4 regions of the Pseudomonas sp. 2835 genome follow, and region 1 is predicted to be linked to each of the others. Evidence: riboswitches for the same ligand, from Rfam matches in the RefSeq annotation. Region 1 holds a riboswitch; each other region holds the start of a gene.
The links. Region 1 has a riboswitch for cobalamin ahead of cobO (cob(I)yrinic acid a,c-diamide adenosyltransferase). Riboswitches for the same ligand answer to the same signal wherever they lie in the genome.
Positions count from the first base shown of each region.

Region 2: another riboswitch for cobalamin. It lies ahead of ABIE20_RS10585 (TonB-dependent receptor); the one in region 1 lies ahead of cobO (cob(I)yrinic acid a,c-diamide adenosyltransferase).
Region 3: another riboswitch for cobalamin. It lies ahead of cobW (cobalamin biosynthesis protein CobW); the one in region 1 lies ahead of cobO (cob(I)yrinic acid a,c-diamide adenosyltransferase).
Region 4: another riboswitch for cobalamin. It lies ahead of ABIE20_RS19415 ((2Fe-2S) ferredoxin domain-containing protein); the one in region 1 lies ahead of cobO (cob(I)yrinic acid a,c-diamide adenosyltransferase).

Region 1 covers NZ_JBNDLE010000017.1:42,302-47,998, reverse strand. The annotation lists gene bluB (5,6-dimethylbenzimidazole synthase) at 1-423, opposite strand, end outside; gene ABIE20_RS21085 (cobyrinate a,c-diamide synthase) at 414-1,709, opposite strand; gene cobO (cob(I)yrinic acid a,c-diamide adenosyltransferase) at 1,706-2,317, opposite strand; cobalamin riboswitch at 2,481-2,704, opposite strand; gene ABIE20_RS21075 (hypothetical protein) at 2,853-3,431, shown strand; gene ABIE20_RS21070 (PQQ-dependent sugar dehydrogenase) at 3,500-4,816, shown strand; gene ABIE20_RS21065 (O-methyltransferase) at 4,877-5,524, opposite strand; gene ABIE20_RS21060 (C40 family peptidase) at 5,542-5,697, opposite strand, start outside.
Region 2 covers NZ_JBNDLE010000006.1:88,279-93,975, forward strand. The annotation lists gene lpxO (lipid A hydroxylase LpxO) at 1-157, shown strand, start outside; gene ABIE20_RS10570 (carboxymuconolactone decarboxylase family protein) at 323-667, shown strand; gene ABIE20_RS10575 (N-acetyltransferase family protein) at 763-1,320, shown strand; gene ABIE20_RS10580 (outer membrane beta-barrel protein) at 1,425-2,177, opposite strand; cobalamin riboswitch at 2,356-2,561, shown strand; gene ABIE20_RS10585 (TonB-dependent receptor) at 2,671-4,812, shown strand; gene ABIE20_RS10590 (LysR substrate-binding domain-containing protein) at 5,552-5,697, opposite strand, start outside.
Region 3 covers NZ_JBNDLE010000022.1:56,710-62,406, reverse strand. The annotation lists gene cobN (cobaltochelatase subunit CobN) at 1-1,657, opposite strand, end outside; gene cobW (cobalamin biosynthesis protein CobW) at 1,661-2,728, opposite strand; cobalamin riboswitch at 2,825-3,022, opposite strand; cobalamin riboswitch at 3,082-3,309, shown strand; gene ABIE20_RS23580 (CbtB domain-containing protein) at 3,408-3,593, shown strand; gene ABIE20_RS23575 (CbtA family protein) at 3,605-4,297, shown strand; gene ABIE20_RS23570 (cobalamin biosynthesis protein) at 4,300-4,698, shown strand; gene cobM (precorrin-4 C(11)-methyltransferase) at 4,729-5,475, shown strand; gene ABIE20_RS23560 (DUF1272 domain-containing protein) at 5,519-5,697, shown strand, end outside.
Region 4 covers NZ_JBNDLE010000014.1:90,343-96,039, reverse strand. The annotation lists gene ABIE20_RS19435 (ABC transporter substrate-binding protein) at 1-432, opposite strand, end outside; gene ABIE20_RS19430 (ornithine cyclodeaminase) at 681-1,727, opposite strand; gene ctlX (citrulline utilization hydrolase CtlX) at 1,748-2,665, opposite strand; gene ABIE20_RS19420 (ABC transporter substrate-binding protein) at 2,799-3,731, opposite strand; gene ABIE20_RS19415 ((2Fe-2S) ferredoxin domain-containing protein) at 3,728-4,114, opposite strand; cobalamin riboswitch at 4,221-4,424, opposite strand; gene ABIE20_RS19410 (sigma-54-dependent Fis family transcriptional regulator) at 4,430-5,697, opposite strand, start outside.

The DNA of each region.
Region 1 (5,697 bases):
GTTCTGGATCGCACAGGACAACGACGCCAGGTCCATCTCCGGTAAGGTCCGGCGGCCGAAAATGTGCGCTTCGCGTTCATCCATCAGTGCCGCGACCAGCAGCTCGGCGCAGTCGCTGATGCCTTCGACCTTGAGCTTCATGAAGTCGTCGGAGCGCTCACCCAGGGCGTGCGCCGTGCGCAACCGCTCCTCCTCCACCAGGGCCTGGATACGCTGGCGCAGTGCGCGCCGGGTGATGCGGATGAAACGCCAAGGCTGCATCAGGCCGACGCTGGGTGCCTGGTGCGCAGCCTCAAGCAGGCGCGCAAGCAGCTCGGGGGCAACTTCGCCACCGCTGAAGTGACGCATGTCGCGACGCTCGCCGATGGCGCGGTAGACCGCCGCGCGTTCGGCCTCGGTAAAAGCATGTTCAGTCATGGACACAGCAGCGCCGCCGACGCCTGGGGGTTGGAAGCAAAATAGAAGTGCACGTAGGAAGCGGTCAAGCGGCCCTGGCGATACACCGCCTCGGCACCACGGCCGCCGTTGGGGCTTTGGCCGCGGGCAATCGGTTCAAGCCCGGTGCTGGTCAGCGAATGATGGTAGGTGTGCCCGCGCAAGGTGCCTTCGGGCAGCTCCACGGCCTGCAGGGCCAGGGCGGCCAGGCGCTTTTGCATCACCGCCTCGCCTGCCAGCAGGCCAAGCAGTTCGGCACGTTCGCCGGCAACATCGGTGAGGGCATCGAGCAGGTAGAGCATGCCGCCGCATTCGGCAAGCAACGGTTTGCCGGCGTGATGATGGGCGCGGATGGCGTCGAGCATCGATGTGTTGGCCGCCAGGGCCTGGTGGTGCAGCTCCGGGTAACCACCGGGCAGGTACAGGCTGTCGGCGGCTGGCAAGCTTGCATCGTGAAGCGGCGAGAAGAACGCCAGCTGCGCGCCCATGGCCCGCAGCAGGTCGAGGTTGGCGCCGTAGGTAAAGGCAAAGGCTTCGTCGCGGGCAACCGCGATGCGCACGCCTTGCAGCAAGGGCTCGATGGCAAGCTCGGTTGGCGCGGCGAAACGCACCGCTGGCGGCAACGCCGCATCGCAACTGGCGCCCAGGGCCGCTGCGGCAGCATCCAGACGCGCATCGAGGTCGTTCAGTTCACTGGCTTGCACCAGCCCCAGGTGCCGGCTCGGCAGCTCGATGCCGGTTTCTCGCGACAGCCCGCCGTACCAGCGCAGCCCTTCGGTCAGGCTGCCTTCGAGCAACTGGGCATGGCGCAGAGTACCGACACGGTTGGCCAGTACCCCGGCAAACGGCAGGTCCGGCTGATAGCGCGCCAGGCCCAGGGCCAGGGCGCCAAAGGTCTGGGCCATGGCGGTGCCATCGATCACCGCCAGCACCGGCACGCCAAAATGCCGGGCCAGGTCGGCGCTCGAAGGCGTGCCGTCGAACAGCCCCATGACCCCTTCGATCAGGATCAGGTCGGCTTCAGCCGCCGCTTCCCACAACAGCCGACGGCTTTCCTGCTCGCCGACCATCCACAGGTCAAGCTGATACACCGGCGCACCGCTGGCGCGCTCGAGGATCATCGGGTCGAGAAAGTCAGGGCCACACTTGAATACCCGGACCTTGCGGCCCTGGTTGCGATGCAGGCGCGCCAGAGCGGCGGTCACCGTGGTCTTGCCCTGGCCGGAGGCCGGTGCGGCGATCAGTACCGCCGGGCAGTGGCGCGCATCACTCATAGTTCGACGCCCTTCTGGGCGCGGATGCCGGCCTGGAAAGCGTGCTTGATCATGCCCATTTCGGTGACGGTGTCGGCCAGCTCGATCATTTCATCCTTGGCCGCGCGGCCGGTGACGATCACGTGCTGCATAGGTGGGCGCGCCTGCAGGTCGCTGAGCACCTGGTCGAGGTCAAGGTAACCGTGCTTGAGGGCGATGTTCAGCTCGTCGAGCACCACGAAAGCGATCGACGGGTCCTGGAGCATCTGCCGCGATACCGCCCAGGCGGCTTCGGCGGCGGCGATGTCGCGCTGGCGGTCCTGGGTTTCCCAGGTAAAGCCCTCGCCCATCACGTGGTAGCGCACCTGCTCGGGAAAGCGCCGGAAGAACAACTCTTCGCCAGTGCTGTTGCGGCCCTTGATGAACTGCACCACGCCGCACTGCATGCCGTGGCCCATGGCCCGGGCGAGCATGCCGAAGGCCGAACTGCTCTTGCCCTTGCCGTTGCCGGTGAGCACCAGCAGCAAGCCGCATTCGTTGGGCGAGTTGGCGATGCGCTCGTCGATCACGGCCTTTTTGCGCTGCATGCGCGCCAGGTGGCGTTCGTCGCGCTCGGTGGATTCAGTCATGAGGTTCTCCGCAAACCACTGTCGGCCGATCCGCAACGAGCGCAGCAGCCGGTGGCTGCTCAAGGTATCGAAGGAACGGGCATGACAGATGAATGGATATGGCAGACGGAAAACGCGCAGGGCTGCGGCACAGGCCGGAGGAACCGCGCATCACCCTCCGTGATGCCGTTGGCTGTTACAGGCCGGTCTCCGGGCTTGTGAGCGGGGCCATGGACACCCGGGACCGCACGCCTTCCCGAGTGCAAACACCCAGTGGCCCTGTGCGACCTTGACTCACCTACCGTTGCGGGGGCAGCGCCGGATTCGCGCGCCTCGCGCGCCCACCGGCTTCCCTGTTTCACCCTGCCAGGCCATCGCCTGCAGAGCACCTGAAACAAGTCGCGAAGGTTAGAGGGTTGCACCCGGAGCGTCAATGAAAGGCGCTGAACTGGCCTGGATCAATGGCGCCTTTGACATCTTGTGTAACAGTGACATCAGTGATATCAAATAGCCATATCTTCGGCTGTACTCGATCACAACTATAAGGGAGAGCAGCATGCAAGGCCTGATCATCAATAATGCGCGCCTGGAATTCCTGCGCCCCGCCCTGGAACGCTGGGTCGATTGCATCGACCGCTTCAACCAGACCCTCGGTGACGGCGAGGCGCCCTATTGGCACGGCGCCCAGGCCAACCTCGGCCTGCTTTCGGCCGCTGCCTGGCAGGCCGAGCTGGTAACCCTGCAACAGCACCAGAGCAAAAAGCAGCGCGATGACGGTGATCGCGAAGGCCGTTGCGACCTGTACATCGCCAACCGCGAAGAAGCTGCCTACCTGCAGGCCAGCCAGCGCTGGCCGCGGATCGCCAAGCTCGACCTGAACAACGCCCTGGGCGAAACCGTCTACGCCGCGCGGCAGATCGCCGCGCCCAGCCAGCTCAAGGTCGCCGCATTGTTCGCCAGCCCCTGGAAAGCCGGCCAGCACGCCAGCCCCGAAGAGCTGCAGGACCTGGTCGACGACCTGCAAAAGCACAATGCCTGCGCCATTGCCTGGTACTTCCCCTACGCCTACCGCAAGCTGCACAACGAAGCCGGCCAGTATCACCCCGGCATCGCCCTGTTGCTCAAGCAGGCCTGACCCGGGGAACCTCCCACGCGTGGCACGCCTCTACTGGCAATAGCGGCGATCATTGCGAGGGATACGACATGGGCATAAAACCGATTGCACTGCTGCTGGCAGTGACTGCGGGGTTAAGTGGCTGCGGCGAGAACGCACGCCTTGAAGTCAGCGACGGGGTTGGCCCGTCGCCGCAATTGCCCGAACCGAACAAGACCCTGATCCCCACCGTCAACATCGCCCCCGCCATTGGCTGGCCCCAGGGCATGGCGCCCAAGGCCGCGCCCGGCACCCAGGTAGCGGCCTTCGCCGAAGGCCTGGACCACCCGCGCTGGCTCTACGCCCTGCCCAATGGCGACATTCTGGTGGCTGAAACCAATGCCCCGCCCAAACCCGATGACGGCAAGGGCATTCGCGGCTGGGTGATGGGCAAGGTCATGGGCCGCGCCGGCGCCGGCGTGCCCAGCGCCAACCGCATCAGCCTGCTGCGCGACAGCGACCATGACGGCGTGGCAGAAACCCGCACACCCTTTATCGAGAATCTCAACTCGCCCTTCGGCATGGCCCTGGTCGGCAATGACTTCTACGTCGCCGACACCGATCGCCTGCTGCGCTTTCACTACGAACCCGGCGCCACCTCGATCAAAGGCCCGGGCACGCCGATTGCGGATTTGCCAGGTGGCACCCTGAACCATCACTGGACCAAGAACGTGATCGCCAGCCGTGACGGCAAGAAGCTTTACGTCACCGTCGGCTCCAACAGCAATGTCGGCGAAAACGGCATGGACCAGGAAAAGGGCCGCGCGGCGATCTGGGAAGTCGATCCGGCCAGCGGCCAGACGCGCATCTTCGCCTCGGGCCTGCGCAACCCCAACGGCCTGGCCTGGGAGCCGCACACGGGGCAACTGTGGACCGCGGTCAACGAGCGTGACGAGATCGGCAGCGACCTGGTGCCCGACTACATTACCTCGGTCAAGGATGGCGGCTTCTACGGCTGGCCTTATAGCTATTTCGGCCAGCACATCGATCAGCGGGTCAACCCGTCTGATCCGAACCTGGTCGCCAGCGCCATTGCCCCGGACTATGCGGTGGGGCCGCACACAGCGTCACTGGGCCTGACCTTTGCCGAACCGGGCGTGCTGCCGGCACCTTTCGAGCAAGGCGCGTTCATTGGCCAGCACGGCTCGTGGAACCGCAAGCCGCACAGTGGCTACAAGGTGATCTTCGTGCCCTTCAGCACTGCTGGCAAACCTGCGGGCAAGCCGATCGACCTGCTGACGGGATTTCTCAACGACGAAGGCAAGGCCATGGGCCGGCCGGTCGGGGTGATCAATGATCAACGCGGCGGGTTGCTGGTAGCCGATGATGTCGGGAACACGATCTGGCGGGTGAGCAAGGCCCGGTGAACTGGGGCCGCTGTGCGGCCCATCGCCGGCAACGCCGGCTCCCACAACCCCTGGGGGAACCTAGCGCTTGCGGCAGAGGGTCAGGCCATCGCCAATCGGCAGCATCGACAGGTCCACCCGTTGGTCGTCCTTGAGCGTGCGGTTCAGGGCCTGGATGGCCCGGGTGTCTTCGCTGTGCGGTTTTTGCTCAAGCACCCGCCCGCTCCACAAGGTGTTGTCGAACAGCACCAGCCCGCCGACCCGCAGCAGGCGCAGGGCCTCTTCCAGATAGTGCGGGTAGTTGGCCTTGTCGGCATCGATGAAGATCAGGTCATAACGCGCTGAAGGCAATGTCGCCAGGGTCTGCAACGCCGGCGCCAGGCGTAGCTCGATGCGCTCGGCGACCCCGGCCTCCTGCCAATAGCGCCAGGCCACGGCGTTGTAGCTGCCTTCAAGGTCGCAACAGAGCAACTGCCCGTGCGCCATGGCCTGGGCCATGCACAGTGCGCTGTAGCCGGTGAAGGTGCCCACCTCGATCACCCGCTCGGCGCCGATCAGGCGTACCAGCAGCGCCAGCAACTGGCCCTGCTCCGGTGCCACCTGCCAGCGCGCTTCGGGCAGGGCCTGGGTTTCTTCTCGCAACCGGGCAAGCAGCGGCGTCTCGCGCAGCGACACGCTTTGCAGGTAGTGGTAGAGGGGGTCGTCGAGGTAGAGCGTCCGGGCGGTCATCGTCTACCTCGCACAGGTCAGGGGTTGCGCGCCAGGTGCGCTGGCTGTATCACGCGCTTGGCGTTCAGGTAGGTCTTTTGCCAATAGCTGTTGGACAGGTAGTCCAGGCGCACCGTTCCGCCGGTAGCCGGGGCATGGACGAAGCGCCCTTCGCCGACATAAATGCCGGCATG
Region 2 (5,697 bases), on a different contig from region 1:
CGCCGGCGACAAGACCGGCGGCATCAACCGCCTGTTCACCCGCATCTACAAGGTCCGTGAGCGCGGCAAGGCCCTGAAAAAGCGCAACCGCACCCGTTACTACCTGGAGAAATGGGCAGTAGTGGCGGCGTTGGTGCTGGTGTTCATCTATATCTGATCCAGACCGCTATCGCCGGCAAGCCAGCTCCTAGCAGAAGCGGGCTTGCCAGCGATAGGTCCCCTCCCAAAGTCCTGCCTTTCCCCGACCATCGACCAACGGCGCCCCGCCGGCAAAAAAACTAGCTTCACTGTTCTAGTTGCCAACCACACCAAGGTGAAGACAATGAGCATGATGGACTGGGATGCCTACCGTAAACAGTTGATGGCGGGCATCGGCGATCTCAAGCAACTCTCTCCCGACACGGTCAATGGCTACATGACCGCCAGCGGCGCCGGGGCCAAGACCAACCACCTGGACGCCAAGACCCGCGAGCTGATCTCACTGGCCGTAGCCGTCACCACCCGTTGCGACGGCTGCATTGCCGTGCACTCGGCCCAGGCGGTCAAGCACGGCGCGACCCGCGAAGAAATCGCCGAAGCCCTGGGCGTGGCCGTAGCGATGAACGCCGGGGCGGCGCTGGTGTATTCGGCGCGGGCGCTGGATGCCGTGGGCAAGGCCGGGCAGTAACCCAACCGCAGGTGAGTGCGCGGCCAGTGCCGCGCCTCACCCACGTCCTGGCGTTTTCGCATAAGCTAGCGGGCGAACCGTTTTCAGGAACCCCCATGATCCACATCCGCCCCATGACCGCCGCTGACTTCGAGCTTTTCTGGCCGACCTTCCAGGCCATCGTCAGCGCTCGCGAAACCTATGCCTTCGACCCGGCCATGAGCCAGGAGCAAGCCCGCCAACTGTGGCTGGAAGCGCCGCTGCAGACCCTGGTGGCCGAAGAGGATGGCGTGCTGCTCGGTTCCTACTACCTGAAGGCCAATGCCGCCGGCCCCGGCAACCATGTCAGCAATTGCGGCTACATGGTCTGCGACGCCGCCCGTGGCCGCGGTGTAGCCCGCTTGATGTGCGAGCACTCGCAGCGCCTGGCGCGGGAGCTGGGCTTCCTGGCCATGCAGTTCAATTCGGTGGTGTCGAGCAACGAGGTGGCGGTGGCCTTGTGGCAAAAGCTCGGCTTTGCCATCGTCGGCCGTTTGCCCAACGCCTACCGGCATGCGCGCCTGGGGCTGGTGGACAGCCTGGTGATGTACAAGTGGCTTGAGGAACCGAAACAGCCGATGCTGATCGGGCGCAAGAATATCGAGGCGGTGGTGTCGCGCAAGCGCGGGCGTTGAATCGGTAACGACCGCGCTGGCCTCATCGCTGGCAAGCCAGCTCCCGCAGCTACTTCAGACACCCGATCGGGGGGGAGCCGGCTTGCCGGCGATGCTTTGAGGGCTTAGAAGGCGATACCCACCTTCACGCCGTACTCATCGCGCTTGAGCTTGGTGTTGTCGGCCACCGGCGAGTCGCCATCGAGCTTGTACTCGGTGCGGGTGTAGTACACCCCGGCCATGATTGGCACCGTGCCTTTCTGGTTCATCAAGAAATTCACTTCGGCGTACGGATTGGTGCGGTCTTTGAGGTCGACCGTGTCGCTGCCCAGGTCATCGACATCGAGCTTGGCACGACCGTCCAGGGTGTGCCGCGCGCCCAGTTCGACGCGCATGGTGACGTCGTCGAACTGGTGGTTATAACCCAGCGCCGCCTTGGCGAACGGGCCCTTGGCGGTCAGTTCCATATCGTAGTCGTTGGTGTCGGGCTCGTAGCGGGTCCAAGCGTAACCACCGCCGACGGTGAAGTCGACGAAGTTGCGCGCATCCAGCGCCGCGCGCCAGCCCAGGTCGAGGTCGGCCTGGCCTTCCTTGAGCTTGTCATCGTCCTTCTCGCCGTACTTGGCCTCGACACCGGCCTGGTAGATAAAGCCGGATTCGGCGGTCATCTTGTTGCCGAAGTTGTAGAACAGCCCGGCCTGGGGCATGTGCGAGGTGTCCGATTCGCTGCCGCCTTCGAGCTTGAACTTGTTGTAGCTGCCGCTCAGGCCGAAGGTCGAAATCGGCCCGGTGTCGGGCGCTGCGAAGGCGCTCAGGGGCGCGGCCAGCAGGGCCAGGGCACAGGTTTTACGCAGCAGGTTGAAGCCTTGGTTAGACATTCCGTTAATTCTCCATGTCTTGAACAGGTGCATGTAAGCCAAGCGACCTTTCGAGACCGGGGCGTTTGCAAAAGTTCGAACGGATTTACCGCCGAAGGCTCTGCAATGCGCCTTGCATCACAATTGAACTGATCTGCTCAATTGCCCAAGCCGTTGACTGCAAAGGTTTTCGGTGTTCAGATGCGCGCCAGTTTCAGGTGTCCTGCGCCGCCGTGCGCAGGGTGAAACGGGAAGCCGGTGCGTCATGCAAATGACCAGTCCGGCGCTGCCCCCGCAACGGTAAGCGAGCGAAGCCTTCGAAACACCACTGTGCCTTGGCATGGGAAGGTGAAGGCCTTCATGACCCTCGCAAGCCCGGAGACCGGCCTGAAGCTTCTGTTTGGCAACCCCGCGGTGGGCGGGCGCAGGCCGGTTGGCGTTCGCCTGCGCGTGCGCCATGCCTCCATGCGTTGTTCCCTCCGGGATTCATTCTTCCTGTTGACTGTGGAACGACATGTCCCGAATCTCCAAGCTTCATACCCTGGCGGCCAATGCCCTGGCCCCCTGCCTGGCCTTCTCTGCACCGGCTTTCGCCGTCGAGGGCAGCCCCTCTGCCCTGGCCCTGCCCTCGACGGCCATCACCAGCAGCAGCGACAACGAATCCGTCAGCCTGGCCACCCCGCTGCCCGCCGGCTCACGCCTGAACCTCAGCGCCATGGACACCCCGGCCAGCACCAGCAGCCTGGGCAGCGAGGCCATCGACGGGCGCAACAACCTCACCGTGCAGGACGCCGTGACCCGCTCGCCGGGCATCACTTCGGTGGCTACCCCGGGCAACGGCAACACGGCGCTGTCGGCCCGCGGCTTCACTGGCCACAGCTCGGTGATGACGCTGTTCGACGGCGCGCGGATGTACACCGGCGCCGGCACCCAGAGCTTCCCGGTCGACCCGTGGATGGTCGAGCGCATCGACGTAATTCGTGGCCCGGCCTCGGTGCTGTACGGCGAAGGCGCCACGGGCGCGGTGATCAACGTGATCCCGAAAAAGCCCTTTGCCGGCGAGATCCGCAATCACCTGCGCCTGGGCTACGGCTCGTACGACCGCCAGCAACTGGGCCTGGACAGCGGCGGTTCGCTGAGCGAGCGGCTGAGCTACCGGGTGACCCTCAACCGCCAGCAAAGCAATGGCTGGATCGACCGCGGCGATTCGAAAAACCTGGCCATGAGCGCCGCCCTGCGCTTTGACGCCAGCGACGACCTGAGCTTTACCCTGGCCCACGAGCGCGGCGACGCCGAGCCGATGAACTACTTTGGCACGCCACTGATCGACGGCCATTACCGCGACAGCCTGCGCAAGAAGAACTACAACCTCAAGGATTCGGCCCAGCACTACCACGACGAGTGGACCCGCTTTAACACCGACTGGAACATCAGCGACTCGATCAGCGCCAGCAACCAGCTGTACTACCTCAAAAGCCGCCGGCACTGGCGCAACGCCGAGGACTACACCTGGAACAGCGGCGTCGGCCAGCTGGAGCGCGGCAGTTACCTGGAAATCAAGCACGACCAGGAACAGCTCGGCGACCGCCAGAGCTTCACCTTCGACCACTCGCTGTTTGGCCTTGCCAGCAAGACCGTGGTCGGCGCCGAGTACAACCGCATCCGTTTCGGCATCGACAGCAACTCGCCGTACAACGACGTCGGCGGCGATTTCATCGACCCGTGGAACCCGGCGCCGGGGTATTTCCACAGTAAAGACCCGACGCGCCCGCAAACCGACAGCACCACCCGCACCTTCGCCCTGTTCGCCGAGAACCGCACCCAGCTGTCCGAGCGCTGGTCGCTGGTGACCGGCATCCGCCGCGACCAGAACCACATCGACCGCAATGACCTGGTTAGAGATACCCGCAGCGACCGCAGCCTCAATGGCGGCAACTGGCGCGCCGGGCTGGTGTTCGCCGTCAACGACGAGCTGAGTCTGTACGGCCAGTACTCCACCAGCGAGGACGGCGTCAGCGACCTGGTGACTCTCAGCCCGACCCAGCAGCAGTTCGACCTGACCGAGGCCAAGCAGACCGAGTTCGGCCTCAAGCAACTGTTCTGGGACGGCCGTGGCGAGTGGACACTGGCGGCCTATCACATCGTCAAGAAGAAGCTCTTGGTCGACAACCCCGACACTCACCAGAAGGAACAGGCCGGCCAGCAGACCTCCGATGGCCTGGAAGCGACCCTGGAACTGGCCCTGGCCAACCAGTGGCATGTCTCGGCCAACGCCTCGGTGGTGCGCGCCAAGTACGACGACTTCGACCAGGTGGTCAATGGCCAGACCGTTTCCCGCGCCGGCAACCGCCCCAGCAACGTGCCACGGCGTACCGCCAACCTGTGGGTCAGCAAGGGCTTTAGCCACAACGTGGATGCCGGCCTGGGCCTGCGTTATGTCGATGAGCGCTATGCCAACACCGCCAACTCCCAGAACGTGCCGGGCTTTACCGTGGTCGATGCCAACCTGGGCTGGCAGGTGCTGCCGGATGTGCGCCTGGGCTTGCAGTTGAACAACCTGCTGGACCGGCGCTATGCCGCCACCGCGCACAGTGGCGAGCAGTGGTTGATGGGTGAGCCGCGGTCGTATTTTGCGACGCTGGACTACACGTTCTGAGGTGAACCGGGGCTGCTGTGCAGCCCATCGCCGGCAACGCCGGCTCCCACAATGGGCCTGTGTACACCGGACCTGTGGGAGCTGGCCTTGCCAGCGCTCGCAACCCAGCCAACACCGGATGTGCTGCCTGCACCGGCCTCATCGCCGGCAAGGCCGGCTCCCACAATAGACTTGCATGTACCGGACCTGTGGGAGCAGGCCTTGCCTGCGATCGAGCGCGCAGCGCTCGTAACCCAGCCAACACCTGATGTGCTGCCTGCACCGGCCTCATCGCCGGCAAGGCCGGCTCACAATAGACTTGCATGTACCGGACCTGTGGGAGCAGGCCTTGCCTGCGATCGAGCGCGCAGCGCTCGCAACCCAGCCAACACCTGATGTGCTGCCTGCACCGGCCTCATCGCCGGCAAGGCCGGCTCTCACAATAGACCTGCATGAACCAAACCTGTGGGAGCAGGCCTTGCCTGCGATCGAGCGCGTAGCGCTCGCAACCCAGCCAACACCTGATGTGCTGCCTGCACCGGCCTCATCGCCGGCAAGGCCGGCTCTCACAATAGACTTGCATGTACCAGACCTGTGGGAGCAGGCCTTGCCTGCGATCGAGCGCGCAGCGCTCGCAACCCAGCCAACACCTGATGTGCTGCCTGCACCGGCCTCATCGCCGGCAAGGCCGGCTCCCACAATGGGCCTGTGTACACCGGACCTGTGGGAGCTGGCCTTGCCAGCGATGAGGCAGGCCCTGTCAACCTAGCTCAGGCAAGCTATAGCGTTCGGCAAAGTACTGGCGGAAAAACTCCACCGCCACCCGCACCTTGGCCGAGCTGGCCAAGGGCGAGGTGTACACCGCCCAGATGTCCGCTGGCTGGTGATACTCCGCCAGCACCTGCA
Region 3 (5,697 bases), on a different contig from region 1:
CGTGCTTGCCGACATGGATCAGCGCGTCGGCGGCAAAGCCGTGACGCAGCCAGAAGTAGAACGCCAGGTAAGCGTGCGGCGGCACCAGGTCGGGGTCGTGGTAGACCGCGCTCTGGTCCAGCTGGTAACCACGGGCCGGCTGGATGCCGACGAAGGTCAGGCCGTAGCGCAGGCCGGCGATCATCATCCGCCCGCTGCGGAACATCGGGTCCTGGCTCGGCTCGCCCCAGCGTTCGCGCACGGCAATCTGGTTGGCCTCGGGCAAGGTGGCAAAGGCCGCCAGGTAGTCCTCCAGGGCCATGCTTTGCATGCACGGGCGCAGGTCGAGGCTGTCGAGGTCGTTGCTGACGCCACCGAGCAAAGCCTGGATCAGCGCCGTGCCGTTGTCGGGCAAGGGTGCCAGCGGATAGCCCTGGGCCTGCAACGCGCGCAGGATGTTCAGCGCCGCTGCTGGAGTGTCGAGGCCCACGCCATTGCCGATGCGCCCGTCGCGGGTCGGGTAGTTGGCGAGGATCAGCGCCACGCGCTTCTGCCCGTTGGGCAGCTGCGCCAGGGCGCACCAACGCCGCGCCAGCTCGGCGACAAAGTCCATGCGCTCGGGCTGGGCGCGGTAGCAGACTACGTCGGACTGGCTGCGCTCGCTGCGCCAGGCCAGGTCCTTGAAACTGACCGGGCGGGTGATGATGCGCCCGTCCAGCTCCGGCAAGGCGATGTGCATGGCCAGGTCGCGGGCCCCCAGGCCCTGCTCGCTGGCTTGCCAGGCCGGTTCGTTGTCCTGGGCGCAGATCGCCTGCAACACCGGGATGTCGCGGCGAAACGGGCGCAGGTGCGGCTGCTCGGGGCTGGACTGGGCAAAGCCTGTGGTGTTGATGATCAGGGCAGCGTCGACCTGGTCCAGCCAGTCTTCGACCTGCTGCAGGCAACCGGCCTCCTTGAGGCTGGCCACGGCAATCGGCAAGGGGTTGAGCCCGGCCAGTTGCAACCGCTCGCAAAAGGTGTCGATAAAGGCCGTGTTGGCCGCCTGCAGGTGCGAGCGGTAGAACAGGATCGGCACCACCGGCTGCTCGACCTGCCACTCGCCGAACCAGTCCTCCAGCGCCGCAGCCGCCTTGCGCGGGTGGTACACCGCGGTGCGCGGCAGTTGCTGCGGCGCGCTCCAGGGGTAGTCGCGCTGCAAAAACTCGCTGGCCAGGCAGTTGAACAAGTTCAGGGCATTGGCTTTGCCGCCCTGGCGCAAAAAGTGCCAGAGCCGTTCGGCCTGCTCGGCCGGCACCGTGCTCAGGCTGCTCAGTTCCGGGTCGGGGCGGTCGTCGCCGGGCACCAGGATCAACTGCACGCCACGGGCGGCCAGCTCCAGCAGTTGCTCCACACCATAGCGCCAGTAGCCGACGCCGCCGTGCAGCGACACCAGGATGACCTTGGCATGGCGCAACACCTGGTCGACATAGAGGTCGACCGAGGCATGATTCTGTACCTGCATGGGGTTGGCCAGACGCAGGCTGGGGAAATCCTCGGGCAGCTGCTGGGCGGTTTCGGCCAGCAGCGCCAGGTGCGAGTCACCGCTGCAGAGGATTACCAGCTCGGCCGGGGTCTGGCCGAGGTCGGCAATGCTGTCGTCCGGTACAAAACCACCGGGCTGGGTCCGCAGCAAGTGCATGGGTCAAGCGCCCAGGGCGGCGCGCAGGCTCGCTTCCAGTTGTACCGCATCCAGTTCCTGGCCGATCAGCACCAGGCGCGTAGTGCGCGGCTCTTCACTGCGCCAGGCGCGGTCGAAGTGCTTGTCGAAACGGGTACCCACGCCCTGGATCAGCAGGCGCATCGGCTTGCCCGGGATCGCTGCAAAACCTTTGACCCGCAAAATGCCGTGCTGCACCACCAGTTGGGTCAGGGCGTCAAGCAGCAGGCTTTCGTCGGCTTGCGGCAGCTCGATGGAAATCGAGTCGAAGGCGTCGTGGTCATGGTCGTCGTGATCATCACCGTCGTGGTGCGAGTCGTGGTGGGTACGGCGGCCATCGATATGCGCCTCGGATTCGGCGCCCAGGCCCAGCAACACTTCCAGCGGCAGGCGGCCGCTGCTGGCTTCGATCACCTTGACCGCCGGCGGCAGCTCTTCTTCGACTTCGGCGCGCACCTTGGCCAGGTCGTCGGCGGCAATCAGGTCGGCCTTGTTCAGTACCACCAGGTCGGCGCTGGCCAGCTGGTCGGCGAACAGCTCGTGCAGTGGCGACTCGTGGTCAAGGTTGGGGTCGAGCTTGCGCTGCGCATCGACCTGCTCCGGGTAGGCGGCAAAGGTGCCTGCGGCGACGGCCGGGCTATCGACCACGGTGATCACCGCGTCAACGGTGCAGGCGTTGCGAATCTCTGGCCACTGGAAGGCTTGCACCAGGGGCTTGGGCAGGGCCAGGCCGCTGGTTTCGATGAGGATATGGTCGAGGTCGCCGCGACGAGCGACCAGTTCGCGCATCACCGGGAAGAACTCTTCCTGCACGGTGCAGCACAGGCAGCCGTTGGCCAGTTCATAAACGCGGCCGCTGGCCTCTTCTTCAGTACAGCCGATGCTGCACTGCTTGAGGATTTCGCCGTCGATGCCCAGCTCGCCAAACTCGTTGACGATCACCGCGATGCGCCGCCCCTGGGCGTTGTCGAGCATGTGCCGCAGCAGCGTGGTCTTGCCCGAGCCGAGGAAGCCGGTAACGATGGTGACGGGGAGTTTGGCCAGTGTTTTCATAGCGATGCCCTTGGCAGGATGGCGGGCATGCGGGACGAGCGCCAAAGGTGTTGCGCACCTGGCCTGTTCGCCACCGGATCACCCCGCCCGGTTGAATGTCGGAAACTGTTCGAGGCAGGTCTCCTGGCTTGCATTGCACCGGCACCTGGCCAGTCGAACGACGCCTTCCCGCACACGCTGCAGTGGCTGTGTCGAACCCTTCAATGCTTACAGTTGCGGGGGCAGCCGCGGCTTGAACCGCGTTCCCGTCTTAGCTTCGGCCAGCGCCGAAGAACCTCGAAGCGGCTAGGCTACGCAGTGCCCGGTGAGCGGTCAACTGCTGTCACGATTGACGCCTGCCCGCGCCCGTGATTTGCTAACGCCATTCGTTTGGGTGCCCCTTGAGGGTGAAACTGGGAAACCGGTGCGTCATGCGCTTCTTTATAAGGTGTATGGCAAGTCCGGTGCTGCCCCCGCAACGGTAAGTGAGAAAAGCGTCAGAACCACTGTGCCCGCTGTCTGGCATGGGAAGGTGACGCCTGTGGTGTGGCCAGCGGCCTACCCTCACCAGCCCGGAGACCGGCCCAACGCTTGACCGAACAAACCCGCGGTGGGCGGGCGCTGTTACAACCCCTGGGCGAACGCTGCGCAGGGGTTCGCTGCGCTTGCCTGTTGCCGACAACACCAAGAGGAAAGCGCCATGCGTACCAGTACCGCCATTAACCAAGCCGTTACCCCGTCAAGCCTCAGCCAGCGCCTGCTGGTTGCTGTCGGCGCCTCGCTGCTGGGCCTGTGCCTGGTGTACTTCGCCGGTTTCTCGCACATCGAAGCGGTGCACAACGCTGCCCACGATACCCGCCACAGCGCCGCCTTCCCTTGCCACTGAGTGCTGCCCCGATGATCAAGCGTATTGCCAGTACCGCAGGCTTTACCGGCCTGCTGGCCGCCCTGCTGCTGACCCTGCTGCAAAGCTTCTGGGTCGCGCCGCTGATTCTCCAGGCGGAAACCTACGAAAGCGCCGCCCCTGCGCTCGAAGCGCCCCATGAACATGCCGCCGGCACCGCCGAGCATCATCACGACAGCGAAGCCTGGTCGCCGCAAGACGGCTGGCAGCGTGTACTGTCGACCACCGGCGGCAACCTGGTGGTGGCGGTCGGATTCGCCCTGATCCTTGCCGCGCTCTACACCCTGCGCGCACCGAAGACCGTGATCAGCGGCGCGCTCTGGGGCCTGGGCGGCTTTGCCGTGTTCTGCCTGGCGCCAACCCTGGGCCTGCCACCGGAACTGCCGGGCACCGCGGCCGCCGACCTGGCCCAGCGCCAGGCCTGGTGGGTCGGTACTGCTGCTGCCACCGCCGTGGGCCTGGCCTTGATCGTGTTTGCCCGCAACTGGCTGCTGAAGGTTGTCGGCGCAGTGTTGCTGGTAGTGCCGCATGTGATTGGCGCGCCACAGCCGGAAGTGCACCAGATGCTCGCCCCAGAAGCCCTGGAAGCCGAGTTCAAGGTCGCCTCGCTGCTGACCAACGCCGCGTTCTGGCTGGCCCTGGGGCTGATCAGCGCCTGGCTGTATCGCCGTTCGAGCCAGGCCTGAGGATGCAGCTGTACCTCGGCCTGGGTTGCCGTCGCGGCTGCCCGGCCGACGCCCTGAGCAATCTGCTCACGCGCACCCTGCTCGCCCATGACCTGACGCCCGGCGCGGTCATGGGCCTGGCCAGCATCGACCTCAAGCACGACGAGCCCGGCCTGTACGAACTGGCCCGGCGCCTGGGCGTGCCGCTGCTGTTCTACAGTGCGGCGCAGCTGGCCGCTTTCGAACCACGGCTGAGCCATCGCTCTGCGGTAGCCTTCCAGCACAGCGGCTGTTATGGCGTGGCCGAAAGCGCCGCCCTGGCCCTGGCCGAGCAGCTCGGCGGCCCGGCCCGCCTGCTGGTCCCCCGCACCCTGCAGGCCGACGCCAGCCTGGCATTGGCCTGCACCAGCGGTTTTCACTGATAATCAGCACTTTCCCCGCAAGGACTTCCCATGACCGTCTATTTCATCGGCGCCGGCCCCGGCGATCCGGAGCTGATCACCGTCAAGGGCCAGCGCCTGATCCAGCGCTGCCCGGTGATCATCTACGCCGGCTCGCTGGTGCCGGCTGCAGTGCTGGAGGGTCACCGCGCCGAAACCCTGATCAACAGCGCCGAACTGCACCTGGCGCAGATCATCGAAGCCATCAAACGCGCTCACGACAACGGCCAGGACGTGGCCCGGGTGCACAGTGGCGACCCCAGCCTGTATGGCGCCATCGGCGAGCAGATCCGCTACCTGCGCGAGCTGGGCATCCCCTACGAGATCGTGCCCGGCGTCACCGCCGTGGCCGCCAGTGCCGCCCTGCTCGGCTGCGAACTGACCCTGCCGGACATCGCCCAGAGCGTGATCCTCACCCGCTACGCCGACACATCACCGATGCCGGCCGGCGAGCAACTGGCCGACCTTGCCCGCCATCGCAGCACCCTGGCGATTCATCTTGGGGTCAAGCACCTGGCCAGAATCGTCGACGAGCTGCGCCCGCACTATGGCGGCGACTGCCCGATTGCCGTGGTACACCGCGCAACCTGGCCGGACCAGGACTGGGTACTGGGCACCCTGGAGACGATTGTCGAGCTGGCGGCGGCCAAGGATTTTCGCCGTACCGCGCTGATCCTGGTGGGCCGCGTGCTGGGCAGCGACACCTTCAGCGAGTCGGCGCTGTACCGCGCCGGCCACGCCCACCTGTATCGGCCTTGAGCGTATACACTGACGATTTCGACCTGCCTGCGAGGACCTGACCATGCTCGAACTGCGCCCCAACTGTGAATGCTGCGGCAGCGACCTGCCCGGCGATAGCGCGGATGCGTTGATCTGCTCGTTCGAATGCACCTTCTGCCGCGACTGCAACGAGCGTCAGCTCAAGGGCCAGTGCCCCAATTGCGGTGGTGAGCTGGTCAAACGCCCGGCGCGCTCGGCAGC
Region 4 (5,697 bases), on a different contig from region 1:
CTGCAGCGAGCCTTGCAGCACACCGACCTGCTTGCCTTTGAGCGACTCGGGGGTGTCGCCAAAATCGGCGCCCTTGCGCACGATTACCGAGGTCGGGCTGAGGAACAGTTTGGCGCTGAAGTCGATCTGCTTCTGTCGCGCCGGGGTCACCGCCATCGACGACATGATCGCGTCGAACTTGCGCGCCCGCAGGGCCGGGATCATGCCGTCGAATTCGTTGTGTACCCAGGTGCACTTGACCTGCAGCTTGGCGCAGATGGCGTTGCCCAGTTCAATGTCGAAGCCTTGCAGGCTGCCATCGGCGGCAACGGATTCAAAAGGGGGGTATTCGGGGTAGACGCCGAAACGGATCTCGGTCCATTCCTTGGCCTGCACCGCACTTGCGCACAGTGGCAGGAGCAGCACGCTGAGGAGCTTTCGCAGCGAAGTCATATGAGTATCCCTGAGTTTTATAGTTGATGTAGGGCAGTGGTGCGCTTCTGGTCTTTTAGTGACTCTCTGGTCGGGCTCAGAATGCGCGATGACGACGTTTTTTTTGTGTCGTTTGCGCCGGCGTCGGCTGCCGGATTGTGCTGTTAACGCGTGTATGGCAGCCGATTCGGCTGGAGCACCTCCGGTTTGAGCTTCGCATGCAGCGGTTTCCGATCTGCCGCGCCAGAGCGCGGCAGAATCGGTCGGGTTCAGGCGCGTTTTTTCTGCAGGTTTTCAACCGGTGCACGCAGCAGCGCGAACAGATCTTTCGGGTCCTTGAGCTCCGGAACCAGGGCGATCTCGCTGCCGATGTCCAGGGCCTTGGCCACGTCCAGCACATAGCGCAGGGCCGAGTAGTCCTCGAGGGCAAAGCCGACCGAATCGAACAGGGTCACTTGCTCGGCGTTTTCGCGGCCGGCGGCCTGGCCGTTGACCACTTGCCAGAATTCGGTGGTGGGCGAGTCGGCAGGCATTTGCTGGATTTCGCCTTCGATGCGGCTTTGCGGTTCGTACTCGACGATCACCCGCGCGCGCTCGACGATCTCGCGGTGCAGTTCGGTCTTGCCCGGGCAGTCGCCGCCGACGGCATTCAGGTGCATGCCCGGCTCAATCATTTCCGGGGTAAGGATGGTGGCGTAGGCCTTGTCGGCAGTCACCGTGGTGACGATATCGGCGCCGCGCACCGCTTCGGCGACGGAGCCGGCAACGCTCACCCTGATTGCCGGGAAGGCGCTGAGGTTGGCCACCAGCTTGGCGCTGGCCGCAGGGTCCAGGTCATACAGGCGGATGTCCTCGATACCCAGCAGGGCATGGAAGGCCAGGGCCTGGAACTCGCTTTGCGAGCCGTTGCCGATCAGCGCCATGCTGCGGCTGTTTTTGCGCGCCAGGTAGCGGGCGGCCAGGGCCGAGGTGGCGGCGGTGCGGATGGCGGTGGTCAGGGTCATTTCGCTGAGCAGCACCGGCGCGCCAGTATCGACGTCGCCCAAGGCACCGAAGGCCATCACTGTGAGCATGCCGCGCTGGGTATTTTTCGGGTGGCCGTTGACGTACTTGAAGGCGTACAGGTTGGCGTCGGACACCGGCATCAGCTCGATCACGCCGTCGGGCGAGTGGTTGGCCAGGCGCGCGCATTTTTCGAAGTCGTGCCAGCGCAGGTAGTCCTCACGGATGTACTCGGCCATCTCGCTGATGCAGGTGCTCAGGCCTTTGCGTGCCACCAGGCGGCTGAGGTCGGTAACGTCGATATAGCGGGTCATGATGAACTCCTTTGTTGTAATCAGTGACGGACGGGCAGGTGCACTTCGGCGAGCATGCAGCGGGCGCTGCCGCCGCCGATGCGCTCGATATGGTCGATGTTCACCACCACCGGGTGGCTGTGCTGCTCGACCTGCCGGCGTTGTTCGGGGTTGAGCGAGCGCCAGGCGCTGCGTGACATCACCAGCAGTGGCTGGCCTTGCTTGTCGTGGACTTCAAGCATGTTGCCGGCAAAACCTTCGAGCTGGTCGAAGTCCAGGGTCAGGATGTCCTTGCCGGTGTCGCGCAGCGAATGCTCCAGGGCGCGACGCTCATCGGCCTCGGGCAGCGCCTGCAGGCAGACCACCGAGAGCCCGCGGCCGACGCTCATCATCACGTTGCTGTGATAGATCGGTGCCTGGTGGCGGTCGACGGCGTGGAACAGGCACAGGCGATAATCGAGCTGTTCGGCGAACAGGCGCAGGGCCTGGGTGTGGGTGCGCCCGGAGTGGCAGGCGTAGCTGATCCGGTGCTCGCGATCGAGGACCATGCTGCCGGTCCCTTCCAGATACATACTCTGCTGTTCCAGGGGGCTCAGATCGATGGTCTGACGGACGGCGAAGCGCTCCTCAAGGACCTTGAGCACACCTTTGCTGCGCTCCAGGCGGCGGTTCTGGCCTTCCATCGGGTAGAGCACCAGGCTGCCGTCGGCGTGGCTGCTCCACCAGTTGTTGGGGAAGATCGAATCAGGGGTGTGCGGCGCCGGGGTGTCCTGCACCACCAGCACTTCGACACCGTGCTGGCGCAGGGTATCGACATAGCCATCGAACTCTTCCAGCGCTTTCTGCTGTGCCTGCTGCGGGTTGAGCAGGGCTTGCTGGAAACGGTTGTTGAGGGCGGTGTCCGGGTTGAAGGCGAACCGCGCCGGGCGGATCATCAAGACTGTATTTGTTGTTTGCATCGAGGCACGCATCCGGGGTTGGCTGTGTGCTTATTGTCGACGTGATCAACGATAAATCCCGGCTGAAGCGCATTGGGTGCTCAGCCGGTAAAGCTGAAATAGTGGGTTTGGCAACGGATTCTGCTGCGACGGGTCAAGGCCGCTGTTGCTTCAAGGCGCGCAGTTGGCGCGCCAGGGTCAGGGCGGTACGGGCGCTGTGTTCGCCGGGCACGATATGGCTGAAGGGCAGGTCGATCAGGCGGTCGTCGCGCACCGCGCGCAGGTGCGAAAGCGCCGGGTGCTGGCGCAGGTAGGCGCGCTTGCCGGCGGCCGGCGACCACACCGCATCGGCAAGGATGATCACGTCAGGATCGGCGCGCAGCAAGCGCTCGGCATCGACCGTGACCCGGTTCAGCTCGATCTCGGCGTACAGGTTGCGACCGCCTGCTGCGTCGATCAACTGGGTGATGAAACCGCGCTTGCCTTCGCTTTGCAGGCCGTTGACCTCGCTGTCGAGGTAGAACACCGACAGCGGCGGGCTGTGCCCGGCGATGGTTTTGGCGGCGGCCAGGTTCTGGCGCTGGCGGGTGATCAACTGGCTGGCCCGGGCCTCGCGCTGCAACAGGTGGCCGAGGCTGCGCAGGTCTTGTTCAATGGCGGCAAAGCCGTTTTCCGGCGCTGGCGCGCAGGCGTTTTCCAGCAGGTAGCTGGCGATGCCGTTGGCCTGCAGGGTGGTGCGCGGCGCGACCCCGTCGCGGTCACGAAAGGCGCTGGCAAAGCCGCCGACCAGCAGGTCGTAACCTTGGGCATAGACCACCTCGGTTGCCGGGTAGCGACGCGACAGCAGGGGGACGCCGCGATAGCGTCCGCTGGTCAGCGCCTGGGCGTCATCATCTATATAGCTGACGGCGGCCAGCGCCGGGCCGGCGTCCAGGGCCAGCAACAGGTCGGCGGCGTGCTGGTTGAGGGCCAGGATGCGTTGCGGGCGCTCCTGTGGCAGTTGCCAGGTGTGTCCGCAGTTCTGATAGTCCAGGGCCACTGCGCTGCTACTTAAAAGGGCCAGCAGGCTGGCGCCGATCCACTTCATGAGCCCTGGCCGTTGAGCAGCAGCTCGGGCACCGGCTGGCCGTCGATCAGGTGCACGCGCACCAGGCGCTGGGCGTCTTCGGCGCTGGCCACCCGGTACCAGCAGCGGTCCGGATACACCGTCAACACCGGGCCAAGGTTGCACGGGAACTGGCAATGGCTGCGGGTCAGCAGCACGCCGTCAGTGGTTTCGATGCGGTTGGCCACCAGCAGCTCGCGGCGCAGGACTTTCCACAGTGGCAGGGCACCGCGTTGTACGCAGCGCGGGCCGGTGCAGAGCATCACATGGCGGGTATGCTCGGGGATTTGCGACCACTCCGGCTTGCTCTGGATTTGCTCTTCGGCGAGGCGGCCGCGGCGTCGCTTGGGGGTTGTTGCTGTCATGGACTTCTCGAAAAATATTCGCGAAGCGCACAGGAGGGCCCCGGCCAACACGCGCCAGGCAGCCGGCTCGTGCCCGCCCTCCGCAGGTTTGCCTAATTGACTGCATGCAGTCGTGGGGCTTCAGGCCGGTCTCCGGGCTTGCGAGGCGTAAAGTCATTCGCCTTCCCATTCCTGTGGGCACAGTGGCGTGTTGAATGCTTCACTCGCTTACCGTTGCGGGGGCAGCGCCGGACTGGTCGATAACGACGCACCGGCTTCCCGTTTCACCTGACGCACGGCGGCGGCAGGCACCTGAAACTGGCAGGCATCTGACCATCAGCCCAGGCGTTCGTCAACTGTGCCGGCATGGCCCTGGGTGTGCAGGCGCTTGTACAGGGTGGTGCGGCTGATGCCGAGGACCCGGGCCAGGGCCGAGATATTGCCATTGAGGGCACGCAGGCGCTGGCCGAGATCGTCAGTGTTTGCCGGCGTGGCCAGCACTGGCGCGGCGGGCTTGGCCTCAGGCAGGTCGGCAAAGAAACTGTCTGGCAGGTGCTCCATGGCAATCGGTCGTTCGCCGGCCAGAGCCAATGCCACCTGCAGCACGCTGGCCAGTTGTCGCAGGTTGCCCGGCCAGGGATGCTGGAGCAGCAGCTCCAGCACTTTGCCGGGCAATTGCGTCGGTGCCCCCGGTTCGCGGTACTGCTGGTGGAGCTGTTCGATCAGGGCCAGGCGGTCGCTACGCTCGCGCAGCGGTGGCAGCTTCAGGCTCAAGCCTGCGATGCGGTAATACAGGTCCTGGCGAAAGTGGCCCAGCCGTACCTGTTCGGCGAGGTTGTGGTTGGTCGCCGAGACCACGCGGATATCCACCGGCGTCGGTTCGCCGCTGCCCAGTGGTTGAATGCTGCGGGTTTGCAGAAAGCGCAGCAGGCGTGCCTGGGTGGGCAGCGGCATGTCGCCGATTTCGTCGAGAAACAAAATGCCCCGGTCGGCCTTGCGGATCAGGCCGATGTTGCCCTTGTGGTGGGCGCCGGTGAACGCGCCTTTTTCATAGCCGAACAGCTCCGACTCGACCAGCTCGGCCGGAATCGCCGCGCAGTTCACCGCAATCAATGGCTGCGCGGCGCGGCTGCTGGCGCGGTGCAGGGCGGTGACAAAGACCTCTTTGCCGGCGCCGGTTTCGCCTTCGATCAACAGCGGGATGTCTTTTTCCAGCAGCAACCCGGCCTGGCGCAGAGCCTTGTCGATACGCGGGTCGCAGCCCGCTTGCGGGCGGCTGAGCGGGGCGGCTGGGGCTGTGGCCGCATGCAACAGACAGTGGAAGCGGTTGCGCCCGGTCACCTGTAGCGCAAACGGCTGGTCCGCGCCGTGGGCCAACAGCTGCGCCAGGGGAGTCCTGAACAACTGCTCAAGGTTCAGTTGCAACGGGTTCTGGCCGAGCAAACTGTCGGCCCGGCGATTGGCCGCCATTACCCGCCCCTGGTCATCGAACAGCAGCAGCCCGGCCCATTGGCTGTCGAGGTTGTTGGCGCCGGTATTGAAGCTCAGTTGCCGGTAATCCCCGGCAAAGCGCGCCAGGATCAGGCGGTTCTCCAGGCTCTGGC